DNA from 4 places in the Thermoanaerobacterium thermosaccharolyticum DSM 571 genome. Region 4 is predicted to be linked to each of the others. Evidence: riboswitches for the same ligand, from Rfam matches in the RefSeq annotation. Region 4 holds a riboswitch; each other region holds the start of a gene.

Region 1 (5,008 bases), 810 kb from region 4:
ATATGCAACTTCTGATATGCCTTTTGAATGCTTGTAAGTAAAGTGGCTTTTGTTATCAATTATATTCGAAAATACCCGTGCAATTTTGCTTAGATCATCTATGTCAACTATCATTGTTTCATTAGATATATAAGGTCTTAAAACATCAAACGTGTCATAATGTTCATAGTCGAGCCAGAACTTTTCCTGTTTCATTAGATCTTTTAATGCGTTTACAATTATTGGGTTGAACGATTTCCCTGATTCATCATTTAACCATTTTTCTATATGTTTTCTTGTCTCGTATTCATTCATTTTCACAGACACTGTATTGTATTTCACATCAAACTGATCTGCCAAATATATTATCTGAGCTTCAAATGGTATAGAATCTCCATTAATATGAAAATATCCGCTTCCATCCCAGTTTTCATGATGATACTTTATGATCTCACAAAATTCATGTCCTCTCGGCATATCTTTTACCATATCGCTTCCTCGCAATGAATGCATCCATGTGTTATTTGAAATAAAATCTTCATATACGTCGCTTTTGCCTATGTCATGAAGAAAAGCAGAATAAAATATTTTATACTCTTCATCTCTTTTTACATTTAAATTTCTTGTCAATCTTATGGCAACATATGCAACTTTGCGAGCATGCCCAAAATTTCTTCTCTCAAGGATGTCAAGTGATAGCGATAGCGCTGACAGTAATTTAAAATAATCTAATAACAAAAGAACCCTCCCTTCTCGTATCATCAATATTATAATACAATATTTAAAATAGATTTCCAATATAATATCCTAAATAAGCTCCGATAAGACCAACAATGACGGTGGAAGCAGAGTACAAAAAAGCGTGTACATAGTGCTTTTGGCGAAGAAGGTATATTGTTTCATGTGAAAAGGTAGAATAAGTGGTAAATGCTCCTATAAATCCTGTCATAATAAACAATCTAACATCATTATCAAAAAAATGTACAATCTTAGGGTTTGACAAAACATTCAAGAGAAATGCACCTAATACATTGATTACAAATGTTTCAATAGGCACAATAAATTCTCTGTTTTCCTTAATATGCCTAGATATCTCATACCTTAAAATTGCACCGAAAACTCCTCCAAGACCTACTAACAAAATATTTGACATCAATTTTCTTCACGTCCTTGTAATATTTTTGCTGTTTTATCTCCCAATTCAAACCCTATAAATGACATGATAAATCCAACCAATATCGACAGCAATACATATATCAAAGCTACTGCAATTCTTCCATTTCTTAATAAATCCATGGTTTCTTTAGTGAATGTTGAAAATGTAGTAAAGGCACCGATGAACCCAGTCGTAATTGCCAATCTAATATTAAAATTAACCTTAAATTCTTCAAGTGTCAAATTCGATATATAGCTTAATAAAAATGATCCAAAAATATTTATAAAGAAAGTCTCAATCGGAAATACAGTATGCAATATACTTTGATAATAGCTCGAAACTATATATCTCAAAATCGCACCGAAAAAACCGCCAATTCCTATATAGATGTATTCCATGAAAATTGCCCTCCATTTTCATAAGATAGTAATAAATAAGCTCCTATTGAGTTAGTATACCCAATAGGAGCCATCAGCTTCGACGCATTTAAAGGTGAGCTCCATCACCTTACAACAACAATTATATCACAGATTTGTTTTCAAAGTAAATATTTCATAATGATATACATTATATTTTGCCTAATTTTTTATATAACTTCACTTTCTATTGTATTAACATGTCTAATATCCTCTTCATTTCCGTTATACAACACCTTGAAGAGACTTTCTATTATACACATTTTTTTGTTTTCTAAACTTTCTATAAACCTGTTTATATCATTATCAAAAAGCTTGAAAACTGCTGCATAAGTACTGCCATCATAAACAGACTCATTAAATGAAGCACCATTATCAGTAAAAATTTTTAAAATATTTTTTATATTGCACTTGTAAGATGGTTTAAATCTTATATAAAATACATCTGTAAAACTACCGTTAAAAGCTGAAATATGTTTTGCCGTATGATTTGCTTTAATGCCGTAATTCAATAGTATATCAATTAAATCTGCAACAACTGAATCCCCTGTAGGCATTTGTCCTGCACCTTTTCCAATAAAAATAAATTCTTTAAAATGATCTCCTCTCAGTATAACAGCATTGTTTACATTACCAACACTTGCTAAAATATTGTTAGCTTCTATTAGTATAGGCTCTACACTCGCATAGACATTTCCCTTCTCGTATTTAGCCCATGCAAATGGTTTAATTTTATATCCCCATTTTCCAGCATAATATATATATCGTCATACTTTATTTCATTTATACCATATCTCATTATTGAATTAACAGAAACATCAACATCAAATGCTTTTTTTATGAGAATCACAAGCTTATACAGAGCATCGAATCCTTTTATATCGTAATCCGGATTGCTTTTCCGCATACCCTCGCTTTTGAGCGGCTGCAAGTGCCTCATCATATTTCATTCCCTTTTCTATTATCTGTGTCAATATGTAGTTTGTCGTACCGTTTATTATTCCTCCAACAAAATTTATTTCATCGGTTATTTTGAGTCTTTCAATCTGATGTATAACAGGTATTGCTCCAGCAACACTTGCCTCAAATTTTAAAAATACGCCGTTTTCCTCTGCCATTTTTCTTAGCTCGTCTCCATATTTTGCTATTAATTCTTTGTTTGCAGTAATAACATGCTTCTTAGAAATTAACGCCTTTTTCACGTAATCGTAAGCAGGATCAATTCCTCCCATTACTTCAATTATTGCACTTATTTCGCTATCACACAAGATTTCGTTAGCATCAGTTGTTAGTATTTCATCTATACCATTAACATTTCTCGGTTTATCAGGATGCTTCACAAGTATTTTTTTTATTTCAGGATAAAATCCCGTTTTTTGTTTTATATGCTGTTTTCTTGATGTAACTATTTTATAGACTCCGCTCCCTACTGTTCCAAACCCCAACAAACCAATCTTAAATTCCATGTGACATACCTCCTAAAAATTTTTGGCCCTCTTCAATGAGAAGAGGGCCAAAATACGCCGCTCCTCTCATCTCTCAGGTTTTTTCCTGCAGGATTTGGCACCAAACGCATATAAATGCCGGTTGCCGGGTTTCATCGGGCCAGTCCCTCCACCACTCTTGATAAGAGGCTTTCAATATTCTCTTTTAAATTTATTAATGAATATATTATCACTTTATACTATTATAGTCAAGCATTCTTTTAATTCTGGTACTTTGTATTTTAAAATTCTCCTTGTAAGTTGATTAAAAAAGCGTTCAGCAATATTCCTTAATTATTATTTCCTTGATTCTGAACAAAAAATCATGGCTTGAAGGAGCCTTTTCTTTCCCTCTGACCATGATTCTATGATACAACTTTATTTTCTTTGACACAACTTTTTTTACTTTGATACGAATTTATTTTTGTTTAACAATAATTACAAGAAATTTACATTTCCCTTCTACCTTCCAATGCCCTCGATAAAGTAACAGAATCAGTATATTCGAGGTCACCACCAACAGGTACACCATGTGCTATCCTCGTCACTTTTATGCCAAAAGGTTTTATAAGTTTTGCAATGTACATAGCAGTCGCTTCGCCTTCTATATCGGGATTTGTCGCTAATATAATCTCCTTTATGTCGTTATTATTAATCCTTTCTAGCAATTCTTTTATCTTTATATCTTCTGGTCCTATACCGTCCATGGGTGATATTACACCATGCAGCACATGGTATAAACCACGATACTCCCTTGTTTTCTCCATAGCTACTACATCTTTCGGATCAGATACCACACAAATAGTAGATGAATCTCTGGTTTCATCGCTACAGATATTGCATAAATCGCTATCAGTGAAATTATAACACTTGTTGCAGTATTTCAAATTGTTTTTTGCCTCCAATATAGCATTAGATAAATTAATAACGTCATCTTTCGGCATATCCAAGATGTAAAATGCAAGTCTCTGTGCTGTTTTTCGTCCAATACCTGGAAGTCTTGATAATTCATCTATCAGCCTTGACAATGACCTCGAATAAACATTCATCAATTAATTCACCTCAAAATAAGCCTGGTATATTAAAACCTCCTGTAATTTTTCCCATTTCCTCTGCAATCATGCGTTCAGCACTTCTTAAAGCCTGATTTACTGCTGCTAAGACTAGGTCTTCCAGCATCTCCACATCGTCCTTATCAACAACGGCAGGATCAATCTTTATACTGATCAACTCTTTTCTTCCATTAGCTACCACTTTTACAGCTCCACCGCCTGCAGACTCTTCAACCGTCTTGTTTTCAAGCTCTTCCTGCATTTTCTTCATTTGCTCTTGCATCTGCTGTGCTTGTTTTATCATGTTATTCATGTTAAAACCGCCAGGAAATCCTCCTTTTGCCATCCACAATACCTCCTATTAATATTTTACTACTCTCTTCCTATTTATATGCTGATTTTGGCTGGGTAGTGATAAATTAATCTATAATTTCTACATCGCCAAAATATTTTTTTACTGCTTCAATCAACTCGTCATTTTCATTTTTTTTGACTACCACGTTCACTATATAATCTATTCCAGTCAATTTCTTAATAACATCTTTAATATAATCTTTATTTTCAACTTTATTCAGTTCATCTTTGTAGAATTCATGCTCCTTTGGATATTCTATCATAAAATTACCGTCTTTCAAATACGGTTTGCCTAAGCTCAAAAAAGAAAAAATCATCGGCCTATCTTTTTTTATTATATTCAGTGCTTTATTAAAGACTTCATTTGCATCGATTTTACCGCTTTTATCTGCACTTTCAGTAATTTCTATGTGCTCTTTTTTTATTTCATCTGCAGCAACTTTATCATTTTGAACACCCTTTTCGGATTTTACCACATCTTTTTTAGATATAATACCAGCATCATTTTCCCCATTAAATGCTACTTTAACGTTATTCAATCTATTTTCAAGTTTCTTAATCCTATCT
Region 2 (5,008 bases), 120 kb from region 4:
AGGATTTAGGATGAGAAAGGAGACAAAATTAATTCATGGTGGTATATTTGGTGACGAAAAAACAGGTGCAGTATCAACACCTATATACCAAACATCGACGTTTAAACAGGATGCCGTAGGAAAAGATAGGGGTTATGAATATTCAAGAACAGGTAATCCAACACGAGAATCATTAGAAAAGCTTATTAATGATCTAGAGGGTGGAAAGGGTGGTTTTGCCTTTGCATCTGGCATGGCAGCAATATCGACAGTTTTGATGCTTTTTAATGCTGGTGACGAGGTAATAGTTTCAAATAATGTTTATGGAGGAACATTCAGGGTACTTGAGAAAGTTTTTAAAAGGCTTGGCATAGTTTCAAAATTTGTAGACACGTCTTTAAAAGATGATGTTGTAAATAGTATAACAAAAAATACAAAGGCAATATTTTATGAAACACCTACAAATCCTCTTATGACAATTACAAATATCAGAGAAATTTCAAGAATAGCTAAAGAATATAGCATACTTTCGATAGTTGATAATACTTTTATGACACCATATTTCCAAAGACCCATTGAATTAGGTGCAGACATAGTTGTTCATAGTGCAACAAAATACCTTGGAGGCCATAGCGATGTTGTAGCAGGCCTTGTCGTTGTTAATAGTGAAGAATTAGCTCATAAAATTCATTTTCTGCAAAATGCAGTTGGTGGCATTTTAGGACCACAGGATTCTTACCTTGTGATTAGGGGAATAAAAACACTTAGCGTTAGAATGGAAAGACATGAGAAAAATGCCAAAGAAATTGCAAATTGGCTTTTGGAACAACCTGAAGTTGAAAAAGTTTATTATCCTGGTTTACATACACATCCAGGATACGATATTGCAAAAGAGCAGATGGATGGCTTTGGAGGCGTGATTTCATTTGAGTTAAAAAACAAAGATATGGCATTAAAATTATTAAACAATGTAAAACTTATTACACTTGCGGAAAGCCTAGGCGGATATGAAAGCCTAATTTCATATCCAGCAAAAATGACACATGCGTCTATACCAGAGGAACAGAGATTGAAGCTTGGCATAACCGATAAGTTAGTAAGACTATCAGTTGGACTTGAGAATTATCTGGATTTAATTGATGATTTAAAAAATGCAATAAGGAGTTGAAATCATGAAATATGCAGAGGGAATCAGTGATTTAATTGGCAAGACACCACTTCTAAAAATAACTCATTTTGATATACCTCCATATGTAAACATCTTTGCCAAGCTAGAAAACATGAACCCTGGTGGTTCTGTAAAAGATAGAACGTGCTATTACATGATAAAAGATGCTGAAGATAAAGGGTTAATAAAAAAAGGTTCTACTATAATAGAGCCTACTGCTGGGAATACGGGCATTGGCCTTGCACTTGCAGCATTGAATAAAGGTTATAAAGTCATATTTGTTGTACCAACTAAATTTTCAGTAGAAAAACAGATACTAATGAAAGCTTTGGGTGCTGAAATAATAAATACGCCTAAAGAGCTTGGAATGAAAGGAGCGATGGATAAAGCATATGAATTAGCAAAGGAGATTAAGGACTCATATATTCCAAACCAGTTTAAAAATATGGCAAATGTAAAGGCTCATTATGAAACAACAGGACCAGAGATATATGATGCTTTGGATGGAAATGTAGATGTGTTTATTGCTGGAGCAGGTACTGGTGGAACGTTCACAGGTGTAGTTAGGTATTTAAAAGAGAAAAATCCTAAAGTAAAAGGCGTGCTTGCTGATCCTATTGGTTCAATAATTGGTGGAGGAGATTTAGTAAAATGCTATAAAATAGAGGGCATAGGTAATGATTTTATACCTGATACTATGGATGTAAGCTTAATAGATGATGTCGAAAAGGTATCTGATGATGAAGCCTTTTATTATGTTAAGGAACTTGCAAAAAGAGAAGGATTATTTGTAGGATCATCGTCGGGCGCTGCCTTTGCTGCGGCTATAAAACAGGCTAATAAGCAAAAGGAACCAAAAAATATAGTTGTAGTATTTCCTGATAGATCTGATAGGTATTTTAGTGAAAATTTATATAGATTTTAAATTTCAACCTGATAAATGTCCAAGAATACCTATTGACATTATTGATTTAAAGTGTTAATATAATTAACAATATAAAGAAAATATCGAACCTCTTATCAAGAGTGGTGGAGGGACTGGCCCGATGAAACCCGGCAACCGGCATATATTATGCGTCTGGTGCCAAATCCTGCAGGGAAACCTGAGAGATGAGAGGAGCGGCGTAAATTTAGCCCTCTTCTACATCGAAGAGGGCTTTTAATATTCTAAAAAAGCGAAAAGAGGTGAATTATAAGAATAACATTTTAATTTCTTTAAACTAAAATTATGAAGAGGAGAGATTTATATGAGTGAAGAAAGAAAATTAAAATTTGATACATTGCAGGTACATGCGGGGCAAAAGCCGGATCCTACGACAGGTTCAATGGCTGTTCCAATCTATCAGACAACATCATATGTTTTTAAAGATACTGATCAAGCAGCAGCATTATTCAATCTTAAAGAGGCAGGAAACATATATACAAGAATTATGAATCCGACAAATGATGTATTTGAACAGAGAATTGCCGCACTTGAAGGAGGAGTAGGGGCAGTTGCAACAGCATCTGGTGCTGCAGCTATAACATACTCTATATTAAATATAGCAGGTGCAGGTGATGAAATAGTATCTGCAAGTACATTATATGGTGGAACATACAATCTTTTCGCTTTAACATTGCCTAAACTTGGCATTAAAACGACATTTGTAGATCCAGATGATCCTGAAAATTTCAGAAAAGCAATAACAGACAGAACAAAGGCATTGTATATAGAAACAATAGGAAATCCCGGGATAAATATACCTGATTTCGAGGCTATAGCAAAAATAGCGCATGAGAATAAAATACCGCTAATTGTAGACAACACATTTGCAACACCATATCTTTTCCGTCCGTTTGAATACGGGGCAGATATAGTAGTACATTCAGCGACAAAATTTATAGGAGGCCACGGGACATCAATAGGAGGAGTAATAGTAGATTCAGGAAAATTTGATTGGGCAGGAAGCGGAAGATTCACTGAATTTGTAGAGCCAGATCCCAGCTATCACGGAATCAAATATGTTGAATCATTTGGACCGGCCGCATATATTACAAAATTAAGGGTACAGCTTTTAAGAGACACTGGTGCATCTTTAAGCCCCTTCAATGCATTTTTATTTTTACAAGGACTAGAGACTTTGTCATTAAGAGTCCAAAGACATGTGGAAAATGCACAAAAAGTAGCAGAATTCTTAGCAAGCAATCCAAATGTGACGTGGGTAAACTATCCTGGACTTAAAGAAAACAAATACCATGAACTTGCAAAGAAATACCTACCGAAAGGCGCTGGATCAATATTGACATTTGGAATAAAAGGTGGAATAAATGCTGGAATCAAATTCATAAACAGCCTTGAATTATTCTCATTGCTGGCTAATGTTGGTGACGCAAAGTCTTTGGTAATTCATCCAGCAAGCACGACACATTCGCAATTAAACGAAGAAGAATTGTCATTAGCAGGTGTAACCCCTGACCAAATAAGACTTTCAATAGGCATAGAAGACATCGACGACATATTGTATGACCTTGACCAAGCACTTAAAAAAGCAGCAGAATAATTATTATAGAGCTCTCTTCACAATAGAAGAGGGCTTTTGACATTTTTAAAATAATTTACTAGATATTTGTTTAATATAATGTTATGGCAATAATATTTAAATTAATAATAGAAGCACATAAATATGTATATTCCGATTGACTTTTGTGTAATTAAATGATATCATATAAACATAAACCCAGTATGGGTATAATGTATCAAAGGAGGTGTGAAAAATGGCTAAGGATCCAGTGTGTGGAATGGATGTTAAAGAGGATAATGCTGCAGCTAAAACAACATTCAATGGAAAGGAATATTTTTTCTGTTCGAAAAGTTGTAAAGCAGAATTTGAAAAGAATCCAGAAAAATATGTAAAAAATGAAAGTGATGGAGGACATCATGGTGGGCACAGTCATCATGGTTGCTGTTAATTTGGTCTGACGTACATGATCTACTAAAATGCATTATAAATTTCTATTTGATTAATTTTTACTTGGGTTTGAACTATCATTCTCTAATTTATTTAGAGATTTGATATTTTTCAGGCCCTTTTTATTTGGCATGATTTTTGCATTATAAATTTCTAGATGGTACTAAGGTTTTATTATAGTGTATCTTTTTCTTAAGTTAATTTTAGACCTTATATCATTTTTTATTATATCGTGCGTTAGTGATAGATGTGGAATGGAGGTTATAATATATGGATGCTATGGCGGTAATAGCAATAATATCGGTGTAAAACATAAAGACAATCTTTTATAAAATTTTTTAAAGCAGAGAATTAGTGCCTTTTAGCACACTGTTGTAGCAATTGATACAGTAATTTATATATCTTTTTGAAGAATGAGTATGAAAGTTAATATGAGAGGAGATTTTTCATGACAGTACCTTTGTTTAATATTGGCGGTTTCACTATATATCTATTTGGAATAATGATAGCGATAGGTGTTGGCACAGGGTATATTTTGGCATTAAAAGAAGCCAAAAGAAAAGGCCTTGATGTTGACAAAGTTTCAGAATTTCTCGTGTACCTTATAATAGTTGGTATAATAGGGGGAAGGCTTGGATTCGTTTTGACATATCGACCATATTTTTTCCTGACACATCCACTTGAAATACTGAAAATACATGATGGTGGGATGGCTATTCATGGTAGTTTAGTTGCCGGGATTTTATTTAGTATATGGTATGTTAGAAAATATAAATTAAATTTCTGGAAAATTGCAGATTTAGCGTCGCCAGGGCTTGCTATAGGACAAGCAATCGGAAGAATAGGATGCGACATATTTGGGTATGCAATGGCACGTCCATGGCCATGGGGAATAAAAGTAAATGGACAATTA
Region 3 (5,008 bases), 1.2 Mb from region 4:
CAACATCGTATCCTTCAGCTTTTTTCTTAAATTCACCTGTTCCACCTGCATCAACTGTTACGTCCAAGCCTTGCTTTTTTGCTTCATCTGTGACTTTTTTTGCTAATGCGCTTGATGTAGCCCCCCAACTGCATAATATAACACCATGTATAGCCATATTCATTACCTCCTTTTATGATTATTTTTATGGCTTTTTTTGTTGTTATTTATCCCTTTTTTTAAATTTTTATCATACATTTTAAGCATTCTTATCATATACCCTTGAACAAGTGCAATTCCTCCAATGAAAAATGCACCAAATACAAGAATTTCAAAGCCATGCAAAAAAGTGTCATTTACCATAGAATAAACTGCCGTCCCAAGCCATACCAATGACAGCATTACATAAAATATCTTACGCTGTTTTAATGAAATACTAAACATTTTAATCACCTACAAGGTTTCTTTTAATCTCATCATAATATTTTTCCATCAATGCCCTTTGCACCATTTCCCTAGCTTCATCCAGATTGCTTGTACTATTCAGCGTTTCAACAAGATCTTTGCTTTCTATAAATGAAACGCTTAAATCGCCAAGTATCTCTATCCACATCTTGTCGCTATCAGGTGCAACCATCAAAAACGCTGTCTTAATGATTTCATAATTGTTCATTAAATTTTTCATTCTAACTTCGCTTTTTACTTTTCCGAAGATGAGGATTGGTTTATTTAAACTAGATGCTGTACAGTGGTAGATTACAAATCCTTTGCCAGGCAGAATAATCTTGCCAAGGCTCTCTCTTCCCAAAAGCTTCTCTTTTATTGAATCAATTTTTTCTTTGTCAATACTGTCAATATTCACAAAATCCTCCAAAAGAGAATCAATAATCTCTTTTGAATTTTTGCCGAAGACATCTTTAAATTTGAGAGAGCTGCACAATTCAATAATTCTTTTACCGTATTCTGCTATGTGCAGAAGCTCTTTATATTTATCGCCTTCTGCCTTTCTGCTGGAAAAATCCATTATGAAGTCTGTATTTAATGCATCTTTTAACTTTTTGACGTCATCGTCTAAAAGTAATGGATTGACAATTACCGTTTTTTTGTCCTTTATATCAAGAGGTATAGTAGATACAATTAAGTCAATATCATATCTATCTTTAAAATCTTTTACTCTAAGGCTTGAAACGGTATCTACAATGTTTAACTGCGGAAACATCTGAAGCTTTGACAAAAGCATTCTGGATGTGCCGATTCCACTTGCACATACTACTAGAATATTATGCCTTTTCGTTTTGTCATTTTTCCTTGCTATAGCTGCTCCAAAATGCATCGCAATATAGCCAATCTCATCATCTGGAACATCAACATCAAGCTTATTCTTCAATACATTTGCAATTAATATACACCTTTCAAACAGTGCACTATACCTGTCTTTTATATCGTTTATAAGTGGATTCCTTATTGCAAGGCCCATCCTTAGTCTAAAAATCGTAGGTCTTAGATGAGTCTTTAAACCACTTAAAAGCATTGAATCATCTCTAAAACTTGTGCCAAATACTCTTTCAGCAACGTCTATCATATCGTATAAAACTTCATTTACAAATTCGTCATTTACATCTTCCGTGTTTGCTCTATATCTGGCACCTTGAAGATGAATTGTTATATAACCGATTTCATCTTCAGGAATAAAGACATCAAATTCTTCTTCCAAATATTTAGCAAGCATTTCTGCAAATCTGTACTCATCTGATTTTTTAAGTTCAAGAAGGCTTTCATTACCTATTTTGATCTTTTCGCCTTCTTTTATTCTCTTTAACGCCAATGCCAGGTGAACTGTAAGCCCCATATAAGAGCTTTCAGCCAGCTCGTAGTCCAGTGATTTCTCTAATCTTTGTATAGCTTTCTCTATCTTCAAAACTGTGTCATAATCAATAAGTCGCAATAGCCTGTCATTGATGTCCTCACTTAATCTGTTTATATTATTGTACCCTCTATTTAAAAATTCCATTAAGTCTTTCGTCGCAACATTGTCATAGAGAAAATTTATTATAGCCTTTCTTATATTGCTTTCATCACCTTTTACATATATGCCAACACCTGGCTTAGTCACAATTGTGACTTTTTGCCTACTTAGCCATTTATCTATTTCTTTTATGTCATAGCTAATTGTAGCAGTTGTGACATTGTACTCTCTTGCAAAATACTCCAGCTTAACAGGCTCTTTCATTTGTAGTAGCTCTGAGAGAATTAACTTTCGCCTTTTCTCAGCATCTACACTAGGACGATAACCTATAACATCAAAATTAAATTTCTCTATATCGCTGTCAGCACCTTCTACTGCCAAAACACCTTCATTGTTTTTCAACTTTAAGTTGTAATCTTTAATGTATTCATTTATGGCATTTATCTCTCTATAAATTGTTCTTTTGCTTAATTTATAATTAGCGACGATATCGTCTAAGCTGGACATCTCTTTTGACATAACTTTTTTTAAAATCTCTAGTTGGCGCCCACTTAATTCTTTCATAAGATTTTGTCCTTTCGTCTATGACAAATTATTAATAAGTTAACTTATCTTACATTTATATTATAAGCGATTATTCTCATAATTCAACATAAACTTGTAAGCACTGTGTCAATATGAGAATGACATAAATTTAATATCTACGAGTATGAAAATTTCGCTTGACTTTTCATTTTTAATCCTATATAATCATTTTAACAATTTAAAAATGAAATTATTCTCTTATCCAGAGAGGTGGAGGGACTGGCCCGATGAAACCCGGCAACCGGCACGAAAGTGCAATGGTGCCAATTCCTGCGGCTTTAATGCTGAGAGATGAGAGAGGATCTAACCTCTTTCATTGGGAGGTTTTTTTTATTGCATTTTTTAACTCTCCAAACTTTTCATAAAGAAGGTGAAATACATTGATAACAATTAAGAATTTAAGCAAAGTATACAGCACAAATGGAAAAGATGTAGTTGCACTCAAAGACATAAATTTAACAATAAATGATGGTGAAATATACGGCATAATGGGCTTAAGCGGCGCTGGCAAATCATCATTAATAAGGTGCATAAACATGCTTGAAAAGCCCACAACGGGAAGTGTCTCCATAAATGGTACTGACATGACAAAGTTAAGCCCAAAAGAACTTCGTGAAATGAGAAAAAAGATTGGCATGATATTTCAGCATTTCAATCTTTTGATGAACTCTACAGTGTATGAAAACATAGCTTTTCCTTTAAAAATCTCAAAAGCTAAAGATTCTGTTATAAAAAAGCGAGTAAACGAGCTTCTTAAAGTCGTTGAACTTGAAGACAAGAAATACGCATATCCTTCGCAACTATCTGGTGGTCAGAAGCAAAGAGTCGGCATAGCAAGGGCGCTTGCCAATAATCCCAATATAATTTTATCAGATGAAGCGACATCTGCATTAGACCCGACGACGACAGAATCAATATTAAACTTGCTGAGAAATATCAACAAACAATACGGTATCACAATAGTCGTCATAACACATGAAATGTCAGTCATAAGAAACTTATGTGATAGAGTCGCTGTTTTGGAAAATGGCGTTATCATCGAAGAAGGAAATGTAATAGACATTTTTTCCAATCCTTCTACGGAGACGTCGAAAAGATTTTTAAAAGATATGATAGCAGAGCTTCCACCAGACATCCTCATAGACGACGAGAATCCAAATGAAGAAATATTGCGTCTGTCATTCTTTGGAAACAGCAGCAACGAGCCTGTAATATCGCATATGATAAAAAAATTCGACGTTGACGTCAATATAATCTCTGGAAATATAGAAAGAGTCCAGAACTCCCAAATAGGAAATCTCCTTATAAAGATTAATGGAGATCCAAGTTCTATAAAAGATGCAATAAAATTTTTAGAAAAAAACAGCCTTAGAATAGAGGTGCTTAAAAATGGTATCATCTAGTAACACAATACAATACTTAATAAACTTATGGCAGCTTTTGGAGCAGCCTTTGTGGGAATCACTGTATATGGTATTTTTCTCTACCCTTTTTTCTGTAATAATAGGTCTACCGCTAGGAATAATACTGGTAATAACAGATAAAGGCCATTTATCCGAAAATATAAAACTAAACCACATATTGGGTACCATCATTAACATTATGAGATCAATACCATTTATAATTCTTATAATTGCAATTTTCCCACTTTCAAGGCTCATAGTAGGTACTACAATTGGACCAACAGCAGCAATAGTACCTCTGTCAGTTGCGGCTGCCCCTTTTGTAGCCAGAGTAATTGAGTCATCGCTGAAAGAAGTTGATTGGGGTGTCATAGAAGCATCAATATCTGTTGGTGCAACAATCCCACAGATAATATTTAAAGTCATGATACCAGAGTCACTGCCCTCACTGATATTGGGTATAACACTTACAATCATAAATATTCTCGGCTATTCTGCTATGGCAGGTGCTATTGGAGGGGGTGGTCTTGGAGATTTAGCTATAAGGTATGGATATCAAAGATTTGAAACAGATGTACTCATTGCAACAATAATCGTTTTAATCGTCTTTGTAGAAATCGTACAAAGATTAGGAAACTACCTGGCAAAAAAAGTTGATAAAAGATGAAAGGATGGTATAGATGAAAAAAATAATATTATTGATTACATTAATATTAACATTATCATTCGCCCTTGTAGGATGCACTAAGGCAAATACTAATGAGACCAACTCAAATGCAGGTACTAATTCAAATAAAATGACAAAAATAGTTGTAGGGGCATCCCCAAATCCTCACGCAGAAATACTTAATGTAGTAAAGCCAATTTTAGCAAAAGAAGGAGTAGATCTCGAAATAAAAGAATTTACTGACTATGTGACTCCTAATACTGCATTAAACGACAAACAAATAGATGCCAATTTCTTTCAGCACGTTCCATATCTAGAAGACTTCGAAAAGAAAAATAATATGAAACTGGTGCCACTAGTCAAAGTACACGTAGAACCAATGGGAGCATATTCAAAAAAGATAAAATC
Region 4 (5,008 bases):
TATGAAAAATGCGTATCATGCATGGCGTGTGTTGAAAAATGTCCTACAGATTCCATATATCCTTTTAAGACAAGCTTGATTGTAAACAAAATAAATGTTTAAATATTTTGTAAAGCTGGTTAAAAAAATGAGTGAGGCGTTAATTAATGACTGAAAAAGGATGCGTTGCCAATATAAAAGATGGAAAAGCAAAAGTTGAGCTACTAAGAAATGACATGTGCGGGAAATGCCATGCATGTGATATGGGAAGCAATAACAGAATGATGGTTGAAGTTGATGCAATTGATGAATTAAAAGTTGGTGATAATGTTTTATTAGAAATTAGAGAAACTTCAATGTTAAAGGCTACTATGATAATGTATGGCATACCGCTTTTATTTTTCTTTGTAGGTGTGTTTGCTGGTTATGCTGTAGCACATATATTTGGAATAGATAATTTTTCCCAGATGATAGAAGCTATATCGGGACTGTTATTTACGGCTATATCATTTATAGGCATTAAATACTATAGTAAAAAGGTAATAAATAAAGAATACAAACCTGTCATTAAAAAAATATAAATACAATATTAAGATAATACATATGATTCCACTGCAAAACTAATTTTTAACTAGTTTTATGCGATTCCAAAATTTGCCTAAATTTAAAAATGTTTTATCTAATAATAGATAAAGAAGACTTTTGCAGTGGAATCTCATAATATATTTAATAATTAAAACCTTTATTTGTGCAACTTAACATTTTTATGATTTGCCAGGTACCATTTGTTTGATTCCATTTGAATCCAGCGCAATGCCATAGCCATACGCTAAAGTTGAAAAATTTAATTCAGCCTGTTGTAATGGTATTCCTTTAATTGTGACATTTTTTAATTCGCCTGTTCCTACACCTCTTTTGGCGCATTGAAATAAATAGTTTACCCCCTGCGGCATGAATCCAAACATTCTGGCACCTACCGTGTCAGTTGCTACAGGATCGGTTCCTGCTATTATCATGTTTGCATTGATAGGCTTTCCTTCAGATGGGCCTGTGCCTATCATTGCTTCTTGTGCGCTTAATATTGTAAGGTCTATAGAAATTTTTTCTGCCATTGCTCTTATGAAATTGTGGAGGTCATCATGTATTCCTAGATTTTTTTTCGGAAATCCATGTATTTCTGCAGGAGGCCAGCTTAAAGCTATGTTTTTTATTCCAAGGGACACAGTCGCTTCCTCGTGTATCTTCATTTGAGTGAATGAAATCAAAACATCCATCTTTTCATAAAGGTCATTTACTTTTGTAGATTTAACGAGGCAATCGTCAAGCAACAGTTCTACATAAGGTCCATAATTTAAATCCACAAACTCGACGCCCTCTTCTGATATGACTTTATCAATGCCATTATCTGACATGACTTTTGGCGTAGGATCACCGCCAGAACCGGCGGCAATTACTATTCTTCCGGGATTTTTCGATTTTATATACCTGATTAATGCCCTTAATGTATTTGGACCGACTATTGTACCGCTTTGTGGCGGTTTGCTTTTGACAAAATTAGGTGTAATCACAACTGTATTGCCTGCATCTATTAAATTTTGAAGTGGAAGTAAATTTAATGCGTTGTTTAGGTTTTCTATTTCATCAGGTCCTGATGTGATGGAAACTACAGGTTCGACTATTTTTCTGTATCTCATAAAATCACCTCATATATATCTTTTCACATTTTTAAAAAAATAAAAGATTAATTGCAGCATAAAACACCAAGGAATTTTAATGATTCAACAAATATTTCATTGACATTTAAGCATCTGGATTGTATTATATAATTTAACAAATTAATATAATAAACTCTTATCAAGAGTAGCGGAGGGACTGGCCCTATGAAGCTCGGCAACCGGATATCACGGTGCCAATTCCAGCAGCGTATCGCTGAAAGATGGGAGCACATTTATCTCTTCTTTTGGCGAAGAGATTTTTTTATTTTTATCAGGAGGGGTTATATTGTTAAATTCAAAAAATTTATGTCAAAAGCTCAATAACCGTGAATTTGTTGTTACTGTTGAGATGTCAACGCCAAAAGGAGCTGATATTTCAAATTCTATTGAAGAAGCAAGAAAATTGTATGGAATAGTGGATGCTTTAAATATAACTGACTGTCCTATGGCAAACATGAGGATGAGTCCGATTGCGCTTGCACATCTTCTACAAAATCATCTGAATATTGAAACTATATTCCATCTAACTTGCAGGGATAGAAATCTTATAGGTCTTCAGGCAGAGCTTTTAGGGGCGTATGCTCTTGGAGTAAGAAATATTCTTGCATTGACGGGTGATGATCCTAAACGTGGAGATGTACCTCAAGCAACTGGTGTATACGATGTGGATTCTATAGGGTTAATTAAGATTGCAAAATCGTTAAACAACGGTTTTGACTACAGTGGAAACAGGCTGGAGTCATCGACAAGCTTTTGTATAGGTACTACAGCAAATCCAAATGATTTAAGCAAAGAATCAATAGAAAAATTAAAGATAAAAATAGAAAATGGGGCATCATTTATACAGACACAACCGGTTTATGATGAAAAAATATTATATAGATTCCTTGATGCAATAAGCAAGTTCGGCATACCTGTCTTAGTAGGTGTTCTGCCGCTTAAAAGTTATAAAATGGCTGTCAATTTAAATGCAAAGGTACCAGGCATTGAAATACCTGATTACATCCTTGAAAGATTAAAAAACAACGGAAAAGGCGAAGGACTTAAAATTGCGGTAGAGTTTATAAATAAGATAAAAAATCTGGTAAGTGGTGTTCATATTATGCCGCTTGGGAGGACGGACATCGTCGTCGATATTATCAATAATGTAAAAAATATAAAGACAGATATTAAAAAAGAAGTTTTGTAATCACTGTAAGGAGATGTAATCATTGGATATTTTAAAGAACTTAAAGAATAGTGTAATTGTGTTTGATGGAGCAATGGGAACGATGCTTCAAATGAAAGGGCTTAAAACAGGTGAGTGCCCAGAGTACTATAACATAACACACCCGGATATCGTATATGAAATTCATAAATCGTACATCGATGCTGGCGCTGATGTGATTGAAACAAATACTTTTGGTGCCAATAGGATAAAATTGAAAGCTTATAATCTTTCTGGCGATGTACCGTTGATAGTAAGAAGTGCTGTTAAGATAGCAAAGAAGGCTGCAGGAGATAAAGCGGTTGCCCTTTCGATGGGACCTATTGGAGAATTGATGGAGCCTTTCGGCAAACTTACATTTGATGAAGCATATAATGCCTTTTCTGAAGTCGCTGTAGAAGGTGAAAAGGCAGGTGCAGATTTAGCACTAATAGAAACTATGTCAGATATTTTAGAAGCTAAGGCGGCTATTCTTGCAGTGAAAGAAAATACGAATTTAAAAGTAATATGCACTATGACGTTTCAAGAAGATGGAAGAACATTGATGGGGACAGATCCTGTGACAGCTGTTGTGAGTCTTCAAGGGTTGGGGCTTGACGCTATTGGCGTGAATTGTTCTACAGGGCCTGATATGATGGCTGATATAGTAAAAAAGATGTCGGAAGTTGCTCGAATACCTATTTTAGCGCAGCCAAATGCCGGGATGCCTCATTTAAAGGATGGCAAGACGTTCTACAATGTATCGCCGGAGCAATTTGTACATCAGTCAAAAAAACTTTTAGAGTGTGGCGCATCTATTGTAGGTGGCTGCTGTGGCACGACACCGGAGTTCATTAAATTATTAAAGAACGATGTATATAATGTTGAGCATAAATCGACCATGAGGAAAGTGACAGCAGTTTCATCAAATACAAAAACTGTTTTCATAGGTGAAAATAACCCAATATGTATAATAGGTGAGAGGATAAATCCGACAGGTAAAAAAAGGCTAAGTGCGGCTATAAAAGAGGGTAAGTTTAATATTCTGTTTGATGAAGCGAGCTCACAGGAAAATTTAGGCGCTGATATGTTGGATATAAATATTGGAGTGCCGGGAATAGATGAAGAGAAGCTAATGCCTTATGTCGTCTCGCAGATTCAAAATATTGTCAATCTGCCGTTGCAGATAGATAGCAGCAATGTCAAAGCAATAGAAAATGCAGTAAGAATAGTAAGAGGAAAGCCGATTATAAACTCTGTAAGCGCAAAAGAAAAAAGCTTACAAGAAGTATTGCCCATTGTTAAAAAGTATGGTACTAACGTTATAGGACTTACAATAAGCGATGAAGGGCTTCCTAGAAATGCGGAGGAAAGGCTTAAAAATGCTGAAAAGATTGTAAAAACAGCCTTTGACTATGGAATACCAAAGGAAGATATTATAATTGATTGCATAGCTCTTACGGTGTCATCGGAGCAGACGGCGGCGATTGAAACTTTAAAGGCAATTAAACTTGTAAAAAGTGAACTTGGTGTAAGCACGATTATTGGACTTAGCAACATATCTTATGGTTTGCCTGAGCGGCAACTTATAAATACTGCATTTCTTGCCATGGCAGCATCATACGGCCTTGATGCAGTGATAGTAAATCCAAACGATAAAATTACGATGGATATATTAAATGCATCAATGGTTTTGACATCTAGGGATGCAAGATGTGAAAAATACATACAGACATATAAAAAAGATGATAAAATCAGCAATATATCCGATGCAACGATTGAAGAAAAACTAAAAAAAGATGCAAGCCAAATGCTTTATAAAAACATACTAGAAGGTAAAAAGGCAGACATAGATAGATTAGTGCTGGAAATACTTAATGAAGGCGTAGAACCATTAAGCATAGTAGATAATACAATAATACCTGCATTGAAGGATGTAGGAGACAAGTACGATAAGGGAATATATTTTCTACCGCAGCTTTTAAACTCCGCTGAAGTTGTAGAAAGCGCTTTTAAAGTTTTAAAAGAAAAGATGCCAAAAGGAATGGGATCTAAAGGCAAAATAATACTTGCTACAGTAGAAGGCGACATACACGACATAGGTAAAAATATAGTCAAAGTCCTTCTT

Evidence for each region. A riboswitch is a leader RNA that binds a small molecule or an ion and turns the genes downstream of it on or off. The one in region 4 is predicted to bind S-adenosylmethionine.
Region 1: it holds a riboswitch for S-adenosylmethionine, as region 4 does, so the genes downstream of both, TTHE_RS14465 (homoserine dehydrogenase) here and TTHE_RS04230 (methylenetetrahydrofolate reductase) in region 4, are expected to answer to the same signal.
Region 2: it holds a riboswitch for S-adenosylmethionine, as region 4 does, so the genes downstream of both, TTHE_RS03640 (homocysteine synthase) here and TTHE_RS04230 (methylenetetrahydrofolate reductase) in region 4, are expected to answer to the same signal.
Region 3: it holds a riboswitch for S-adenosylmethionine, as region 4 does, so the genes downstream of both, TTHE_RS10465 (methionine ABC transporter ATP-binding protein) here and TTHE_RS04230 (methylenetetrahydrofolate reductase) in region 4, are expected to answer to the same signal.

Annotation. Positions count from the first base shown of each region.
Region 1 is NC_014410.1:54,759-59,766, reverse strand. Features, by position in the region: gene TTHE_RS00295 (HD-GYP domain-containing protein) at 1-717, opposite strand, end outside; gene crcB (fluoride efflux transporter CrcB) at 761-1,132, opposite strand; gene crcB (fluoride efflux transporter CrcB) at 1,132-1,533, opposite strand; fluoride riboswitch at 1,591-1,651, opposite strand; gene TTHE_RS14475 (hypothetical protein) at 1,722-2,108, opposite strand; partial or broken gene TTHE_RS14755 (homoserine dehydrogenase) at 2,133-2,282, opposite strand; gene TTHE_RS14470 (hypothetical protein) at 2,228-2,458, opposite strand; gene TTHE_RS14465 (homoserine dehydrogenase) at 2,406-3,017, opposite strand; SAM riboswitch class I at 3,081-3,184, opposite strand; gene recR (recombination mediator RecR) at 3,485-4,084, opposite strand; gene TTHE_RS00270 (YbaB/EbfC family nucleoid-associated protein) at 4,098-4,433, opposite strand; gene dnaX (DNA polymerase III subunit gamma/tau) at 4,507-5,008, opposite strand, start outside.
Region 2 is NC_014410.1:742,777-747,784, forward strand. Features, by position in the region: gene TTHE_RS03630 (bifunctional cystathionine gamma-lyase/homocysteine desulfhydrase) at 11-1,147, shown strand; gene cysK (cysteine synthase A) at 1,152-2,072, shown strand; SAM riboswitch class I at 2,162-2,264, shown strand; gene TTHE_RS03640 (homocysteine synthase) at 2,395-3,687, shown strand; gene TTHE_RS03645 (YHS domain-containing protein) at 3,902-4,096, shown strand; gene lgt (prolipoprotein diacylglyceryl transferase) at 4,544-5,008, shown strand, end outside.
Region 3 is NC_014410.1:2,091,255-2,096,262, forward strand. Features, by position in the region: gene TTHE_RS10450 (PTS sugar transporter subunit IIB) at 1-157, opposite strand, end outside; gene TTHE_RS10455 (hypothetical protein) at 163-423, opposite strand; gene TTHE_RS10460 (BglG family transcription antiterminator) at 425-2,509, opposite strand; SAM riboswitch class I at 2,726-2,828, shown strand; gene TTHE_RS10465 (methionine ABC transporter ATP-binding protein) at 2,911-3,933, shown strand; gene TTHE_RS10470 (methionine ABC transporter permease) at 3,920-4,600, shown strand; gene TTHE_RS10475 (MetQ/NlpA family ABC transporter substrate-binding protein) at 4,614-5,008, shown strand, end outside.
Region 4 is NC_014410.1:864,420-869,427, forward strand. Features, by position in the region: gene TTHE_RS04215 (RnfABCDGE type electron transport complex subunit B) at 1-102, shown strand, start outside; gene TTHE_RS04220 (SoxR reducing system RseC family protein) at 147-560, shown strand; gene TTHE_RS04225 (DUF362 domain-containing protein) at 744-1,673, opposite strand; SAM riboswitch class I at 1,828-1,922, shown strand; gene TTHE_RS04230 (methylenetetrahydrofolate reductase) at 1,981-2,883, shown strand; gene TTHE_RS04235 (homocysteine S-methyltransferase family protein) at 2,906-5,008, shown strand, end outside.